Regions from separate parts of the Vallitalea longa genome, predicted to be linked through region 1. Evidence: predicted binding sites of a transcription regulator. Region 1 holds the regulator's gene; the other holds the start of a gene.
What was found. The regulator Rex, encoded in region 1, represses fermentation and respiration genes when NADH is low (regulators of the CRP and FNR family bind a similar motif). The targets are predictions, from matches to a motif close to ATTGTTAANTANTTAACAAT.
Positions count from the first base shown of each region.

Region 2: the regulator Rex is predicted to act here: its motif matches at 2,380-2,399, upstream of QMG30_RS16060 ((2Fe-2S) ferredoxin domain-containing protein).

Region 1 is NZ_BRLB01000020.1:7,661-20,416, reverse strand. It holds gene QMG30_RS20960 (NAD(P)H-hydrate dehydratase) at 1-396, opposite strand, end outside; gene acpS (holo-ACP synthase) at 421-786, opposite strand; gene QMG30_RS20950 (coiled-coil domain-containing protein) at 783-1,397, opposite strand; gene QMG30_RS20945 (redox-sensing transcriptional repressor Rex) at 1,619-2,251, opposite strand; gene QMG30_RS20940 (helix-turn-helix domain-containing protein) at 2,585-2,980, opposite strand; gene abc-f (ribosomal protection-like ABC-F family protein) at 3,200-5,146, shown strand; gene QMG30_RS20930 (GntR family transcriptional regulator) at 5,161-5,847, opposite strand; gene QMG30_RS20925 (isocitrate/isopropylmalate family dehydrogenase) at 6,015-7,157, opposite strand; gene QMG30_RS20920 (aconitate hydratase) at 7,197-9,116, opposite strand; gene QMG30_RS20915 (hypothetical protein) at 9,404-9,595, shown strand; gene QMG30_RS20910 (hypothetical protein) at 9,785-9,967, shown strand; gene QMG30_RS20905 (S8 family peptidase) at 10,220-11,152, opposite strand; gene QMG30_RS20900 (hypothetical protein) at 11,647-11,835, shown strand; gene QMG30_RS20895 (hypothetical protein) at 12,003-12,500, opposite strand; gene QMG30_RS20890 (hypothetical protein) at 12,689-12,756, shown strand, end outside.
Region 2 is NZ_BRLB01000011.1:55,790-62,097, forward strand. It holds gene QMG30_RS16050 (ABC-F family ATP-binding cassette domain-containing protein) at 1-566, opposite strand, end outside; gene QMG30_RS16055 (hypothetical protein) at 677-2,089, opposite strand; gene QMG30_RS16060 ((2Fe-2S) ferredoxin domain-containing protein) at 2,624-2,875, shown strand; gene QMG30_RS16065 ([Fe-Fe] hydrogenase large subunit C-terminal domain-containing protein) at 2,898-4,610, shown strand; gene QMG30_RS16070 (SpoIIE family protein phosphatase) at 4,607-5,776, shown strand; gene QMG30_RS16075 (4Fe-4S dicluster domain-containing protein) at 5,828-6,308, shown strand, end outside.

The DNA.
Region 1 (12,756 bases):
GAAAATAGCATCATAGATAACATCACAACCATTTACTAAAGTCACGAAATCATTCATCTCTTCTTGGCTATTATATTCATGTATATCAATATTAAGCTTCTTGGCAACATCATAATTTATCTTGGCATCACCTTTTATTTTATTAGAATCACCTATTACAGCTATTGATACATTTATATGGTTACAGCTCAATATTCTTCCAATCGCAAGTCCATCCCCACCATTATTGCCTATACCACAACAGATAACAACTTTTCTACTTTCCCTTATGGTACTTATAGTTTCACTGACAACAGACATAGCAGCATTTTCCATTAACACAATACCTGGAATACCTAGTTCTTGTATTGTATATCTATCGATTTCTCTCATTTCACTACTACTGACAACTTTCATACTATGACATCTCCTTTTTCTTATCTACTCACCTAAGGCTGTAGCAATAACATATTCCTTAGAATGAGATATAGAAACATGTATTCTGGAAATATTAAGCTTTTCAGCTAGACTTCTAGCATTATTATATAGAATCACATAAGGTTTACCCATATCATCACGTAGAACTTCAATATCCGCAAGAGAAAAATCAACAAATCCTGTACCAAGAACTTTTGAAACAGCTTCTTTCGTAGCAAAATTACCAGCTATCGTCTCAGGTCTAAGATTTCTATCTTCAAACAATCTGTTTTCATTCAATGTAAAGTATTTTTCTAGGAATCTTTCATTTTGGATAGCTTTTTCTATTCTGCTTATCTCTATGATATCGTTACCAATCCCTTTTATCATTTACTTCCTCCCAGATATTTCTTATCATATAATTCAATGATTTCATACCCGACTAAATCATGCATATAAGAATATAATCTATCATATTCTTCCTTAGCTTCTGTTTTTCTTACTGCCTTTTCTTTTAATTCTTCCCTAACTTTGTTAATCCATTCTTGTAATTCATCCAGTTCATTTTTAGTATTGAACATACGCATATAACAATCCTGCATAGTATATTCCAATAATTCTTTATTAGTGATTTGAATCTCTTTTGGTAGGGTTTCCATTCTCTCTTCCATTTTATCTAATTTAACTTTAATATCACTAATGTACTTTTTACTTTTTTTCATTTCATTTATAGCAGTATCGTCTTCATCTTCTATGGCTTCTTTCATATTATCAACAATATCTACCATCATCTTCTTTTTGAGTAAAGAATATTCTTTTAGATCATTAGTCAATTGACCTTGTTCACCAACTAATTTATTGAGTTTTTTTTCTAGATCTGATATTTTTTTTGATTTTCTGTTATTACAAAATAGCTCATGCCATCTATTATCCAAAGTTAATATATGGACTTTTTTTTCTATATTTATTGGTTTCTCAATCTTCTGTTTAGAAAAAAACATATATTCACGTCCTCATTATTTATATGTAGTAAAATAATATCTACTTAACTTGTCTTATTAGTTAAAATATAAAGATAGTAGTGTTAAATAAAAATCAACCTATACTAATTATATCGTAACAAATCATTATATTCTATAGCACAATATAATTAAAAGGTACCCAAAATATGAGTACCTAATACCTCTAAGAATAGTTATAAATCTACAAAAATAACAAGTTTTTATATTGTTTCTTTTATATTGTATGAAAGGGTCATCAAACTATCTAATAGATGAACATTTTCTACAACAACATTTTTATTAGTTAATTTTAAGTCTATGGGAGCAAAATTCCATATACCTTTTATTCCGTAATTAACTAAATCATTAGCAACCTTAGGTGCTTTTTGTTTAGGTAGAGTAAGAATCGCTAAATCAATCCTATTCACTTTAATAAATTCTTCTAACTCATCTAGATCTTTAATCTCAATACCCCTTACAGTAATACCAACAAGTCTTGGATTCACATCAAAAAGTCCTTTGACTTCAAAACCTCTTTTATCAAAATTAGTATAGTTAGCAAGTGCTTGACCTAAATTACCCGCTCCAACAATAATCGTGTTGTATTTATTTTCTAAACCAAGTATTTTACCTATAGCGTTGTATAGATATTCAACATTGTAACCATAGCCTTGTTGCCCAAAGCCGCCAAAATTATTTAAATCTTGTCTTATCTGTGAAGCTGTTACACCCATTCTATGGCTTAATTCTTTAGAGGAAATTCTTACAACATCATTTTCCAATAAGTCTCCTAAGTATCTGTAGTATTTTGGTAATCTTTTGATTACCGCTGTTGATATTTTCTTTTGTATCATATAATCAATCCCCAATCCTTTGATACTATTTTGGAACTTTTATAAAAATAATTATATATGTTTGTTAAATCTATGTCAAATAATGAATTACTGTTTTTCCCATATTGTTTATAGGTTATTACAATAAATATTATCTACCCAACCATTGTATTTAGTAGATATTCACACAACATTCACTATATGTCTATTGCATACAATAGTTTTTCTGTAGATTATCATATATTATTTTATATTTAGAAGCTTTTTATAGTAGATATGACTTATAAAATATTTTAATGTCCTTAAATTTATACATCTTTCCTATATCTAGTATAAAAGCTCTAAAATAGTTAATTATAAGAGTTCCTTACCTAAATAGTTATTAATAGCATCTTTAGTTTTTTTTGTATAGTTTGCATCAGTATATAAAATTCTTTGAATTGTCCTTTGAGATAAATTAGCTTCTTTGGCGAGATCTTTAATGGTTATCTTATTTTCAACCATAAAATTACCTAGCTCTTTCCTTTTTATCTCATCTTTTTTGTATTGCCTGTTATAAAAATATGTTGTATTAACTTTTGAACTAATCTGACCTAATTTTCTTTTACGTTGATAATCAAGGCATTTTTCACACTGTTTAACACCTCTAATAAGTGATTCTTGCGATAAAGGCTTCCCACATCTTATACACTGCTTTCTCTCCACACGAGCTTTTCTCAATTTCTTCATATAACCTGCATTACGACTCAAGTCATCATCCCCTTTAGAAAAGTTCTTTTATCATATATATGTTGTCCAAAAGAATTTTATTCTTATGTAAATAAAATAAACTAGTAAGATAAAATAAACTAAACTTTTATTATCATCTATATACTAACCAAAATAACGTAATATTAACCTATAAACTTTTCAAAACCAATGATTAATGGTATCATAGTATGGTAATTTTATTATTTATAGGAGGTAACTATGATTTTATCATGTAAAAATATATGCAAAGCATTTGTAACGAACACAGTACTAGATAATATAAGTTTTTGGTTAGAAAAAGGAGATAAAGCTGCTATAGTAGGTATTAACGGAGCTGGTAAATCAACACTATTTAAAATTATAACAAATGAACTAGAAGCAGATTCAGGACAAGTTATAATTAACAGCATGACTAAACTTGGGTATCTATCACAAAATAGTTCTTTATCTTCAGAAAAAACCATATACGATGAAATGCTCCTTACATGCAAAGATATCATTGATATGGAAAACACCCTAAGAGATTTAGAAATCAAAATGTCTCAGCTTAGTCATGATAGTGAAGCCATGGATTCATTAATGAAATCATATTCTAATCTTCAGCATACATTTGAAATCAATAACGGATATAGCTATAAAAGTAATATAAAGGGTGTCTTGAAAGGACTTGGTTTTTGCGAAGAAGACTTTTCTGCTAACATATCCACTTTATCAGGTGGACAAAAAACAAGAGTAGCTCTTGCAAAAATACTTCTCGAAAAACCTGATATATTACTTTTAGATGAACCGACTAACCATTTGGATATTAAAGCATGTGAATGGCTGGAAGGCTTTTTGTGCAATTATCAAGGTACAGTTATAATTATTTCTCATGACCGTTATTTTCTAGATAAAATAGTAAATAAAGTGATTGAGATAGAAAATACTCACTCACAAATATATAACGGTAATTACAGTTTCTATATAAAACATAAGTCAATAAATGAAGATATACAAACCAAACATTATATAGAGCAACAAAAAGAAATTAGAAGGCAACAAGAAGTTATCCGTGAACTTAGGTCTCATGGTAGAGACAAACTCATAAAACGAGCTCAAAGTCGCGAAAAACAGCTTCAAAAAATTAACATGATCGATAAACCATCATATGTAAATGATAGTATGCATCTTAAATTATCACCTAGAACAATTAGCGGAAACGACGTCCTTACTGCAACAGATATATCAAAGTCCTTTGATAACAAGCATCTTTTTTCGAATCTCGTTTTTCAGATCAAAAGAGGTGAAAAAGTTGCGCTGATTGGAGATAACGGTACAGGAAAAACAACTTTGTTCCGTATAATATCTCATCAACTAAAACAAGATACTGGTGATATATCCTTAGGAGCTAAAGTACAAATTGGTTATTATGATCAAGAACATGCTACCCTAAATCAAAATAATACTTTGATTGAAGAAATTTCAGATGCATATCCTAATATGACTTCCGGACACATACGTAATACACTAGCAGCATTTTTATTTACAGGTGAAGATGTATTCAAAAGAATATCAAGTTTGAGCGGAGGAGAAAAAGGAAGATTGATTCTCGCTAAACTCATGCTATCAAATGCTAACTTTTTATTATTGGATGAGCCTACTAATCATCTTGATATAATATCTAAAGAAATTCTTGAATCAGCTATAAATAATTATACAGGTACAGTTCTTTTTATATCTCATGACCGTTATTTTATAAACAAAATAGCCACAAGAGTACTGGAACTAACTCCAGATAAAATAAATAACTTCTTGGGTAACTATAATTATGTAACAGAAAAAAAACAAGAGGAAGAAAAACAACGTTTATTAGAATTAGAAAACAGCATCAATAGCAAAAACAATAATAAGCAAATAGATACTAATATTAATAGCTCAACAAAAAAAGATTGGTTAAAAAGCAAAGACCAACAAGCTAACAAACGTAAACTTGATAACCAAATCAAAAAAATCGAATCCGAAATACATGAGCTGGAAAAAATCATAAACTCCATCGATGATCAATTATGCTTAGAAGAAGTTTATACCAATGCAGAAAAAGCTACTAAACTTCTTGAAGAAAAAACAAATCATAATACTCAATTGGAAAGTTTATATGAAAAATGGGAGGAATTACTTGTAGAGTAATTCTCCCTTTTATATTATTTTCCAATTATATCCATTAATTTGTGATCTACAACATTTTTCAAAGTATTTTTTACATGTAGATTTGTCAATTCTTCTACTTTATTTTCGTCTCCTGTTTTTATAGCCTCTACAATCGCTTTATGTTCTTCAACTGACTTTTTAGCTCTTTCCTCAGAAGAAATAGAAGCTCTTCTTATTCTCTGAACATAATGATGGAAATCCGATAATACATGTTTTAGTATTTTACTATGTGAAGCTTGGTATAAAGCTTCATGAAATTTAGTATCCAATTCATAAAGCTGATCTAAATGTCCCTTCTTGTAATGAAATTCAGATAAATATACAATTTCTTCTAATGATTCTAGTTGTTCTTCATTTATGTTAGTAGTAGCCCATCTAGCAGATAACCCTTCAATTAAAGACCTTATTTCATAGATATCCTGTATATCTTTAGCATCAATACCAGAAACCACTGCACCTTTATTAGGTATAATAGTTACTAATCCCTCTAGTTCTAATTGTCTTATCGCTTCTCTAACAGGAGTTCTACTAACTCCTAATTCTCTAGATATCTGTGTTTCCTTTAAAGGTTCATTATTCTTATATCTACCCTTTAATATATCTTCTCGTATTTTGTTAAAAACTCTACCTCTTAAAGAGTATTTATCAGTTACTTCTTCGTGAAGATTATACTCGCTCACTGGTGTGCCTCCTCTTATTTATAGGATACACTTATTAATATAAACTAAATATTAATTGTGCATGCTATATATATTACAATATTTCTCTATTAAATAATATTACAATAATTAATTTATGTAAAGTATTAATAAAAATTGGTATGCAACATATATATTATACACATAATCTATAATTTTTCAATTGTTTTCATTAAATAATTTGTAAATTCTTCATTAGTTGCTCCTGTATCTCTTCCAGTAATAACATATTCTTTCTCTGTATTACATATTTCAAGAGCCTTATATAACTTTTCTGCTTTTTCTGGATATCCAATATGATTAAGTAACATTCCACTTGCTCTTATGATACTAGATGGATCTGCATAGATATCCCTACCTTCTTCTACCATTCTAGGTGCTGAACCATGAATAGCTTCAAACATAGAATATTTCTTACCTATATTAGAACTTCCTGCTGTACCAACTCCACCTTGGAATTCAGCAGCTTCATCAGTCAAGATATCTCCATATAGATTAGGTAGAATCATTACTTGGAATTGTGTTCTTCTCTTTTCATCCACTAATTTAGCAGTCATTATATCAATATACCAGTCATCAACTTCAATTCCTTCATATTCTTTACCTATTTCTTTACATATTTCTAAAAATTTACCATCAGTTGTTTTAACTACGTTAGCTTTAGTTACAATAGTAACCCTCTTCTTATCATTTTTCTTAGCAAATTCAAAAGCTGCTCTAGCGATACGCTCTGCTCCACCAGTAGTAATTACTTTAAAATCTATTGCGATATCATCATCAACATTAAATCCATTACTACCTAGAACATAGGCACCTTCTGTATTTTCTCTGAAGAAAGTCCAATCAATACCTTTTTCAGGTACTTTAACAGGACGAACATTAGCGAATAGGTCAAGTTCTTTCCTCATTGCAACATTAGCACTTTCAATATTAGGCCATTTATCTCCTTTTCTTGGAGTAGTAGTTGGTCCTTTTAAAATTACATGACATTGCTTTAATTCTTTTAGAACATCATCAGGTATAGCTTTATTGGCCTTAGCTCTATTCTCAATAGTAAGACCATCAATCATTTTAAAAGTTACTTTATTATTCTTAACTTCATCTTGTAATAAATATTTCAATACTCTATGTGCCTGATCAGTTATAGCTGGTCCGATTCCATCTCCACCTACAACACCAATAACTATTGTATCAAGTTCGTCATACTTAACAAAATCGCCTTGTTCTTTCATCATTTTCACTCTAGCTTTTTGCTCTTTTATGAGTTGTTCAAATTTGCTTATATAATCCATGATTAACATTCCTCTCTTATGGTTTGTTTTATACACATGTTACATGTTTTTAATGAAATTGATCTTACCACCTGCAAGAATCATTTTCAATTCTTTATCTGATAATTCTATATTCATTTCATAATCAAGTTTTTTGGATTCATTATGAACAATGATTTTTCCTGATTTTACTTGATCGATTACATTTTCCATTTTCAATTCATCATTAAGACTTATTGTATCATAATCATTAATATCTGCAAAAGTTAGTGGAAGAATACCTGAATTAATTAAATTAGCTTTGTGTATTCTTGCAAAACTCTTAGCAAGTACAGCTTTTATACCTAGATACAAAGGAACTAATGCTGCATGTTCTCTACTTGAACCTTGTCCGTAATTATCTCCACCAACAATCATTCCTCCACCATTAGCTTTTGCTCTAGCAGGAAATTCTTCATCACATGGTGTTAAGCAATAATTTGCTAAATGAGGTATATTTGATCTGAAAGGCAATAATTTTGCATTAGAAGGCATAATATGATCAGTTGTAATATTATCTTCAACTATTATCAATGCTTTTCCTTCTACGTTATCTTTCAGTTCTTCGTTAAGTGGAAAAGGCTTGATATTAGGTCCTTTTACGACTTCTACCTTACTTCCATCTTCTGCAGGAGGAACCACCATATTGTCATTTATATAAAATTTATCTGGCATAGTAACATCTATATCAGTAGTACAAGTCATAGGATCAGTCAATTCACCAGCTAAAGCACTTACAGCTGCTGTTTCAGGGCTAAGTAAATATGCTCCTGCTGAAACTGTTCCACAACGTCCTTTGAAGTTTCTATTAAATGTTCTTAATGTAACAGCCTCTGTTGCAGGTGCTTGACCCATACCGATACATGGTCCACAACCTGACTCTAGGATTCTGGCTCCTGCCGCTATCATATCTGCCAATGCACCGTTTTGTGCCAACATGTTAAGCACTTGTTTAGAACCTGGTGCAATTACTAAACTTACATTAGGGTTAACTGTTTTACCTTTTAATATCTTAGATACTTTCATCATATCAAGATATGAGCTGTTAGTACAACTTCCGATACATACCTGATCAACTTTCAATCCTGCTATATTAGCTACTTTTTCAACATTATCTGGACTATGAGGCATAGCTAAAAGAGGTTCTAATTCATTTAAATCAATATTTATAGTTTCATCATAAACAGCATCACTGTCAGCTTTTAATTCTTTCCATAGTTCATCTCTATCTTGTGCTTTTAGGAACGAATGTGTTACTTCATCACTTTGAAAAATTGAAGTGGTAGCACCTAATTCTGCACCCATATTAGTTATAGTCGCTCTTTCTGGAACACTAAGTGTACTGACACCATCTCCAGTATATTCTATAACTTTACCTACTCCACCTTTTACAGTCATTATTCTAAGTACTTCAAGGATTATATCCTTAGCTGTAACAAATGGTCTTAGATTACCTGTCAATTTAACATTAACTACTTTTGGCATTGTAATATAATATGTTCCGCCTCCCATAGCTACTGCTACATCAAGACCACCTGCCCCTATAGCAAGCATACCGATTCCTCCACCAGTCGGTGTATGACTGTCAGAACCTAATAAAGTCTCACCTGGTACACCAAATCTTTCTAAATGTACTTGGTGACATATACCATTACCTGGACGTGAAAAATATACACCGTGCTTGTGCGCTACAGTTTGTATGTACTTATGGTCATCTGCATTCTCAAATCCCTGTTGGAGCATATTATGATCAATATATGCAACAGATCTTTTTGTCTTCACCTTATCAATTTCCATTGCTTCCAGTTGTAGATATGCCATAGTACCAGTAGAATCTTGCGTTAATGTCTGATCTATTTTTATACCTATTTCATTACCTGAAATCATTTCACCTTCAAGTAGATGATCTTTAATAATTTTTTGAGTTAAATTCAAACCCATCGCTGTTCCTCCTTGATAATTATTTAAGTAACTTTACTATATATGCATAAAATTTTATATATATTCAATTATGGTATAATTGTATACGATTGTACTTGGAATGTCAATAGTTTCATAGGCATAAAGCAACTAATACTAATGCTTTAGTCTTATATATAGACTCCTAATATTTAATTGGTATATATTTCTATCTAATATAGTATGTAAATGAATAAATAACCTATTTAATACATAATTATTGTAATAGGAAATGAAAGAAGTATCAAACCATTGAAAGGATAATTTATATGATAGAAAGTATTAATACTTACTACTCATTAAAAGATATTTCAGCCCCATTTATGACTAATTATAAAAAGGAACAAAATGATGATGATATATTTCTGCTTATATTGTTAATCCTTATTTTTGATAATGATGATAACCCCAACATGGATATGGAATTTTTGAACGATTGTATGAAAATGTTTTTTAATTGACTTTATTTTGATTAAGAATATTATAATATATACTAATGTAAATTCAACTCACTATCAAATTTTCCTAATAAGATTTACTTACTAAAATATATACAAACACACATTTATACCCTTCTTCATAAACTATATTAAACTTACGTTAAACTGAGGAATATGTAAGAAAATATATATTCAAGAAGGAGGACTATTATGCAATCTAATAATATGTTACTATTACTTTTACTATTAATGTGTGGTGACGGAAACGGAAATGGCTCAATTATGGATAATAATATGATGCTATATATGTTGATGTCAATGCTTATGGGCGGCAACGGAATGGGTGGCACCTGTGGCGGAGGTACTTGCGGTGGCGGTACTTGTAACTACTAATCCTATTCTATCCCCCTTAATAGAAATAGACCTTGTCCTAAATAATACAATTTAGGACTTTTTTTATTTAAATATAAAAATTCTACTATCTATTTTCCTTGAAATTTTTTATGAGGCATAGCCTCTTTTGTTCTCTTATAGGAAAGTCCTACTTTTTAAGCATATGAAATAGGTTCTTGAAGGGATTATTGTTTGTTTTACTCAAACCGATACTTTGCAAGTAGCCAAGTAAAACAAACAATATCCTCTTCCTTATTGTAATAATTTTTTTACATCTATCAGTCCCCAACCCTGATGTGCCTGTGAGAATCCAAGATCTATAGCAGAATCTTTTAATTTTAGTTTTACATCTTTTCCGGTTAGTTCAGGATGTCTAGATAAAAGTAATGCAATACAACCACTGACGATAGGTGTTGCCATAGAAGTACCACTTTTCTTCGTATAACCGATATCGTTGTTAGGATAATATTTATCTTTTGGTGTATATTCTTTATCCGTACTACATGCAATTATATTTGACCCTGGCGCTACGATATCAGGTTTTTTTATGCATTCTTTGGTAGGTCCTCTTCCTGAATAATCTGATATCAAGTCTTCCATTATCTTAACTGTTTCTGCATCATCGGAAGAACCTACTGTAATGACTTTTCTACTGATTCCAGGAGTTGTTATCGTTCCTTCTTCTGGCCCATTATTGCCAGCAGCAGTAACAATAATCAATCCACTATCCCAAGCTGCATTAACTCCTCTTACTAGAGCAGATTTTTCTCCTTCTATATCTTTCATCCCAACTGATAAATTAATTATTCTAATATTAAATCTTTTCCTATTATCCAAAATCCATTGTATACCAGCTAAAACATCAGATATATTGCCTGAACCTTTTTTATTTAATACTTTTACACCTATTATATTGCTCTCTACGGCTATCCCTTTATATTTACCATTACTTTCATAACCATCTCCACTGATGATTCCAGCTACATGTGTGCCATGTCCATTATCATCATAAGGGAATTCTTTATTGTTTACAAAATCTTTAAATCCCACTATCTTATTTTTAGTTTTAGTTAAATCTTGATGAGGATAAACACCTGTATCAACAACCGCAATTCCGATTCCTTTACCAGATACTCCTCTAACATCTGCCCATGTCGTATTAACTGTTTCCCTAGCTACATCCATTTGTGCAGTTATCAGCGCATCATGTTCTACAGCTTCCACACCTTTAATGCCGTTTAGTTTTCCAACATATTTTTCTGGAAGTTCTAAAACATATGAATTGATCATTGGTAATCTATATTTCACTCTTCCTAATTTCTTCAATTCATTTTCATATTTATCATCCTTACTGCAATTAACGATTACCTGAATATTCTTGATTGCTTTATTATGATTATCTTTATCCTCAATTACACTAATGTCAGTATTTCTATCCTCTTTCTTTATACTACTTTTATTATTTGTATAATTATGTTTTCCTTTTATTGCTCTTTGATATAATATAGGTAAAAGGAATAATGCTATATTTTTCATATTCCACCTGTTCAAATTTGAATTAATATATTTTATTCGAATCAATACAACTATATGATTTATTTATTAACTTTACTTAAATCATTCATAGAAAACAAGCCCTTTGACATAAAATATTAAGAAAGTATATATGGAGGCAAACTATGAGTGATGTAGCGCCTAACGGCTATTTAGGTGGAAACAATAATAATATGATGCTGATGATGTTATTACTTCTAATGTCCGGTAATAATAATTTTGGATGTGGTTCTGGTGGTATGGGAGGACTAGGAGATAACAACATGCTATTGATTCTACTTATGCTTATGTTATGTAACGATGGAGGATTATAGTACTTATTACTAAAAGGCTTATGTCTTAGATAAAATCAAAAAAGAAATAGAAAATTAAACTTTCCTATTTGACACAAAATAAGTGGTATGAGTACATCTCTTACCACTTTTTTCAATACCAAATATCATATTATCTTTTTGAATTTTATTAGCTCAAATTAATTATATTATTTGTTACCTAACATGAGTAAAAACAAAGCAAAAACATTCTGATTCGGGTTTTTATCTTTGCATAAGCTTTGTGAAGTTATTGAAGGTTTACATTCTTTATCTATTTCATATATTGTATTATCTTCAAAAACCAAATCTCCTTGTTGATCTATTATTTTCTTTGGTTTAACTTCCGGTATTATTTCACTATCATTCTTTTTGCTATTAACTAAAAAATTATTCAGTAACATTCTTATAGCATCGACATTATTAAATACTTCTGAAATCTTATCTATATCTTCGATTGTTTGATTATTGATAAATGGTTTTATTGCTTCAAGTAAATGTAAGCTATCTTTATAATTTTCTCTGGATTTTTCTTTATATTCATTTATAGTAAGAGAAAGATTATTCAATAATTGTTCTCTAGTGATTTTATTGATAGCCTCTTTGATACTGTTGATATAATTAGTTATATCAAATTTATTCATGGTAGTTAATGAATTATTATCCATTTATTATCTCCCATGTTTCCTTAATTTTAATATATGTAAAATATTAATTATTGGTAACAGCTCCAGAAATATTTATTGTGATTTACCAATTGAACATTAAATATAAGCTTATTTTTAAAGTTATTGTAAATTAATATCCATTACTCACATACAATATTATAGATAATAGATTTAGGAGGCTAGAAAATTTGGAACCTAATGATTATAATAATAATTTTACTAAATTAAATAAAATGCTTCAATTGATCAAGCAAAA
Region 2 (6,308 bases), on a different contig from region 1:
TTAAAATCAATATGGTTAGTAGGCTCATCAAGTAATAGGATATCAGGTTCTCCGAATAATGCTTGAGCTAATAAAACCTTGACCTTTTCACTACCTTTTAATTCTTTCATTGTTTTGTAATGAAGATCTTTTTCTATTCCAAGTCCCATTAATAGTCTTTCAGCATTAGTATCAGCTTCCCAGCCATCTAATTCTGCGAATTCAGCTTCTAATTCTGAAGCCTGTTTTCCATCTTCCTCACTGAAATCTTCTTTCATATAGAGTGCATCTTTTTCTATTCTTATATCATAAAGTCTTTTATGCCCCATCACAACAGTATCCAATACAACACATTCATCAAATTCGAAGTGATCTTGTTTCAGAACTGCAAGTCTTTCTCCAGGGGTAATACTTACTTCACCCATAGTTGGCTCTATCTCTCCAGATAATATTTTTAAAAAGGTGGATTTTCCAGCACCATTAGCTCCTATCACCCCATAGCAATTACCTGGTGTAAATTTTACATTGACATCCTTAAAAAGTTTTTTAGTTCCAAATTGTAGTTCTAGTCCAGTAACTGTAATCAATTATATTCTCCTTCCAGTATTTACATGTAAAAAGCGTGCTAAGCACGCTTATTGATTTATTATATTATACACTGTTTTATAAGAAAAAGAAATATATATTTATACCATTTTTATTTCTTATATTGTTTGACCTTCCCTATAGATATATTACCTTCTTCATCAAATGTGTATTCTAGTGTATATTCTTTTGAAGAATTTTCCTCTTCAATATTGTAGCCAATAGTATTTTTATCCCATGATGTCAGAAATATAGCCTCACGCTCCTCAAAGCTAACTACACTGATTTCTTTCTTTTCTAAACAATCATAGATAAATATACCATATTTATTATTTCCTTCACCAAAAAGCATCTCATCCATAGCTTGAGTATATATCAGATACCTATCGTTTATCCAACCATAGTTGTCTACACCCCATAATTCAACAAATAGATTCTCTTGAGTCTCATCATATATTTTTATTCTATTTCCAGTATACATCGAAAAAGCATTCAATAATAACATATTTCCATCAGGTGACTTTTCACCGTATTCATCAACAAGTTCACCTTTCAACTCATCATATTCTTTTAACCTTTCTAGTTCACAATTATAAACCAGATCTTCTTCCAATAAGATTTCTATACCTCTATTTTTAAGTTCATCCTTCATCTTAGTTATCTTATGAGCATCAGTAGGAAGTGATATTTCATCTGTTATATTCCCAATAAAATTACCATAGATTGTAACTTTCATATTGTTATCTGCTACATCTAAACTCGCAACGACACCTCTACTATCATAATCATAAAAAATTAGTCCCGATTCACCTGCTGTATAATCATAATCATCCCATATCATATTGGTAAATTCATCTGTCATACCTGTTTTTTCATAAGCCATAATTGCTTTTTCTATACTTGTTTCATCATAATCTATTCTTGAATAGAATGATATTTCTTGTAGCTTATCTTTCCCTATGAAAAACATATAGAAATCTTCACATTTATACCCTATCAAACCAACTTCTTCATTAATAAAATGAGGAGCATCATACATTGATATAATATCTTCAAATGATGAATTCATATCAATATCACCTATTATTTTATCCTTATATTCATCATTAAATATCAAACTATATATATGGTTATAATTTTCATTACTGGTAAATTGAACTTTTAAACCTTCATTATTATATGTTCTGTAAAACATGACTGTACCTCCAGCACATAAATCAGTAGGTCTGGATATAATATTATCATAATCACCCAATAAAGAATCTAAACACTCTTTACTCCAATTATTCTGTGATAAAGTATTTATGATAGTATTACTGTCTGTTATTTTTATTGGTTCAATAAAGTATAGTTCCATATCATCATTCGGATTATCCATATCCCTCGTTTCGTTTTCTTTGTCTATAGTAGGAATTTCAGCCTTTGTGGATTCTTTTGTTTGCTTACTGTCATTAATTTCATATATCTTATAGCCTCCTATTATTACACCTATAATTATAACAATTATTAGCAATGTTTTTTTCATTAGTACACTCCACCTTTATTATCGCTTAATTACTTAAAATAGTAATATCAATAACATCATAATTATATACCAAAGATTTTTTTATGTCTATAATAATATATATCCAAACATTATGGTGTTATTTATTGATTTACACACAATTATTATCAATATTACAATTAATCAATGTCATTATAATATTTTTTTTAGTATTTTTCCATAATATATCAATTCTACTAACTTTTAATATTATAGTTTATTAAATGCTATAGATATTAGAAATAATTTATTGTTATTTTTGGTTAATATTTTTTGTTAATTTATTAACAAAATCATTGACTTTTTTTTAATTTTTGTTAATATATATATGAACATACTACTATTGATTATAATGATTAACTTGATTATAAAAACTTATAGTAATCTATTCTTAATTTCGTTAAAATGTTATAAAATCAATATTTATATATTTTAAAATTTAGTTTAACAATGAAATTTTTTCTTAATTAGTATAATAAAATTTGTAAGTTTCAAATAATTAATTTCACAAAAGGAGTGGTTAAAATGTTAACAATTAATATTTGTATAGGTAGTGCGTGCCATCTAAAAGGATCATATTCGGTCATTTCAAAGCTCCAAGAATTAGTTAAAGATCAATCATTAGAAGATAAAGTTGAGATAAAAGGTGCATTCTGTTTAGGAAGATGTACTCAAGCTGTATCTGTAAAAGTTGATGATAACATTTATTCTGTTAGTCCTTCTACTACAGAAGATTTTTTCAACAATGAAATATTAACTAAATTATAATCAAGGCAAGGAGGCTTTTGCTATGAAAATAATGGATTTTTTACCTGCTAACTGTAAAAATTGTTATAAATGTGTAAGAAACTGCCATGTAAAAGCAATTAAAATAGTTGATGATCAAGCCCAAATTATGGAAGATCATTGTATTGGATGTGGACAATGTTTTGTAGTCTGTCCCCAGAACGCTAGAAATATAAAAAGTGATTTAAACAAAATAAAAAATTCTATGCAAAGCACTAAGAAAATGATTGTTACACTAGCACCCTCTTATAGCGGTATATATAAAAAACCAAAGAAACTAATAGCTGCTCTACGTGCACTTGGTTTCGAAATTATTGAGGAAACTGCCATAGGCGCAGAAATAGTTAGTGATCTCTATAAAGAATATATGGATAACCACAATGACAAAAAAAATCTTATTACTTCTTGTTGTCCTTCAGTTAATTTACTAATTCAACGATATTACCCTGAATTATTACCTTATCTGCTACCTGTGGTTTCTCCTATGATAGCTCACAGTATACTACTGAAAGAAAAATATGGACAGAACTCATTTATAACATTTGTTGGTCCATGTATTTCCAAAAGATGTGAAGCTTTTGGATATCAAGAAACAGGTGATATAGATGCTATACTTTCTTTTGAGGAATTAGATACTTGGTTAGCAGAAGAAGGCATAAAACTTAATGATCTGGAAGATGCATATTTAGATTCATCCGCTTCGTCTTATGGACAAAGATACCCCTTAGAAGGCGGTATTTTAAAAGGTATTGAAGATGACATTACAGCCAATGGATATCGTTCTGTAAGTGTTTCAGGTATTGAAGACTGTAAAGACTTATTTGAAACTTTAACTACCGATAATATAGAAAATCTATTTATTGAAGCAAATATATGTGCTAATGGCTGTATTAACGGTCCTGCCGTAAGTAAGGACAGTGAAAATGTATATATAAGACAACTTCATGTTGATGATTATTTAGAAGATAAAGAATCTGAAGATTATACATTAAATAATAGAAGAGTATATAACAGAGTTTTCACTAATAAAAAAGTTACTAAAAAAATAGCTACAGAAGAAGAAATCACTGAAATATTAAAATCCATTGGGAAATACGATAAATCAGATGAACTTAATTGTGGTGCTTGTGGATACAATACATGTCGTGAAAAAGCTCAAGCTGTTTTCGAAGGTATGTCCCAACCTGAAATGTGTATACCTTATATGAGAAGCAAAGCAGAAAAACTCTCTAATTTAATATTTGAAAGCACACCTAATATCATCTTGTTGCTAGATGAAAACCTTAATATTATTGATGTGAATCCAGCTTGCGAAAGCGCATTTTTGATTAATTCAAATTTATCAAAAGGTAATGCTCTATCCACATATTTAGATGATAGCGATTTCAGACAAGTAATGGAAACGAAACAAAATATCGTTAACAAAAGAGTCCATTTCAAAAATTATAATATAACTGTAAATGAAACCATATTATTTCTACCTAAACAGAATTTAATAATGGCTATACTATATGACGTTTCAAAATTGGAAAAGAAAAACAAAGAGCTTATTCATCTTAAGAAAAACACTTTAGAAGCTGCTGATAATGTAATTGTAAAACAAATGCGTGTTGCTCAGGAAATAGCTAGTCTTTTAGGTGAAACCACCGCTGAAACAAAAATCACTTTAATGAAATTACAACAAGTCGTTTTAGGCGAGGAAGGTGTTACTAAGTGAAATATTTTATTGATATTTTTCATAATAGCATCAATAAATATGGAGAACAGCTCTGTGGAGATAAAGTAGAAATAATACGTACAGATAATAGTGTTATAGCTGTCCTATCTGACGGTTTAGGCAGTGGTGTAAAAGCTAATATATTAGCTACACTAACTGCCAAAATAGCAGCGACAATGTTAAAAGAAGGAGCAAGTATTACTGATACAGTTGACACTATCGTTAATACCCTTCCTGAGTGTCAAGTAAGGAAACTTGCATACTCTACCTTCACTATAATCAAAATTGAGGATTCCGGTGAAGTCTATTTAGCAGAGTATGACAACCCTCCTATATTTATATATCGTAATGGAAAAGATTTGGCACTCAATAAACGGAAACTAGATATTAATGGCAAAACCATTTTGGAAAGTAATTTTAAATTAATGGTTGGAGATAATATCTCAGTTATAAGTGATGGTGCAGTACACGCAGGTGTCGGAGCGCTTCTTAACCTTGGCTGGCAATGGGATAATATTAATGATTATCTACGTGATTTATCAAAAGTAGAAAAAACATCACGAAATATTAGTGGTAATTTTATTGGAGTCTGCAATAATCTTTACGAAGATCATCCAGGTGATGATACGACTATAATGAATATCAGGGTTCGAGAAAAAGAGAATATCGATTTATTTACAGGCCCTCCTGAAGATAAAGATATGGATAAATGGGTTATAAATAAATTCACAAAAAGTACTGGTAAGAAAGTGATCTGCGGTGGAACAACCGCAAACATAGCAGCTAGAGAATTACACAAAGAAATTAATGTTGACATAGATACGATGTCAAAGGATGTCCCTCCTATGGCTTATATGGATGGTATTGATCTAGTTACCGAGGGAGTTCTTACTCTAAAACAAACACTTGAACTACTCAGAACTTACTCGAAAGAAGATTTTACTACCAAGGCTGCTTACCTTAATGATAATAACGGAGCCAGCAGACTTGCCAACTTCTTAATAAATGAATGTACCCATGTACATTTCTGGGTAGGTAAAGCTGTTAATCCAGCTCATCAAAATCCTAATTTCCCTACTAGTCTTAACATCAAGCTTAAGATTGTAGGAGAACTAGCACATGTACTTGAAAATATAGGTAAAGAAGTAACTATAACCTATGTATAGATACCGTATAGAACTTAATATATATACTGTTTCACAACTAGGAGGAAAACAATGAGAAAATTTGAAAACAATGTGCAATTGTTAAAATATAAAGTATTAAAAGAAGTAGCTTCATCTGCACTAAACAATTCATTAGAAAAAGATATACTAGATATACCAAATAGAATTATACCTGGTCCTAAGCCAGATACTAGATGTTGTATATATAAAGAAAGAGCAATAATAACAGAGAGAGTCAAATTAGCTCTAGGTGGAACCCCTGATAATACTAATACAATTCAAGTATTGGATATCGCTTGTGACAGTTGTCCAATACAGAAATATTCTGTTACGGAAGCCTGTAGAGGATGTATTGCACATAAATGTAAGGAAGCCTGCCCATTTGATGCGATTGAATTTTCTGGACAAAAAGCTCATATAGATACCGATAAATGTAAAGAATGTGGTAGATGTGCTAAAGCATGTCCTTATAATGCCATCATTGAAGTTCAAAGACCATGTGTAAAAGCTTGCAAAGCAGATGCTATAAGCA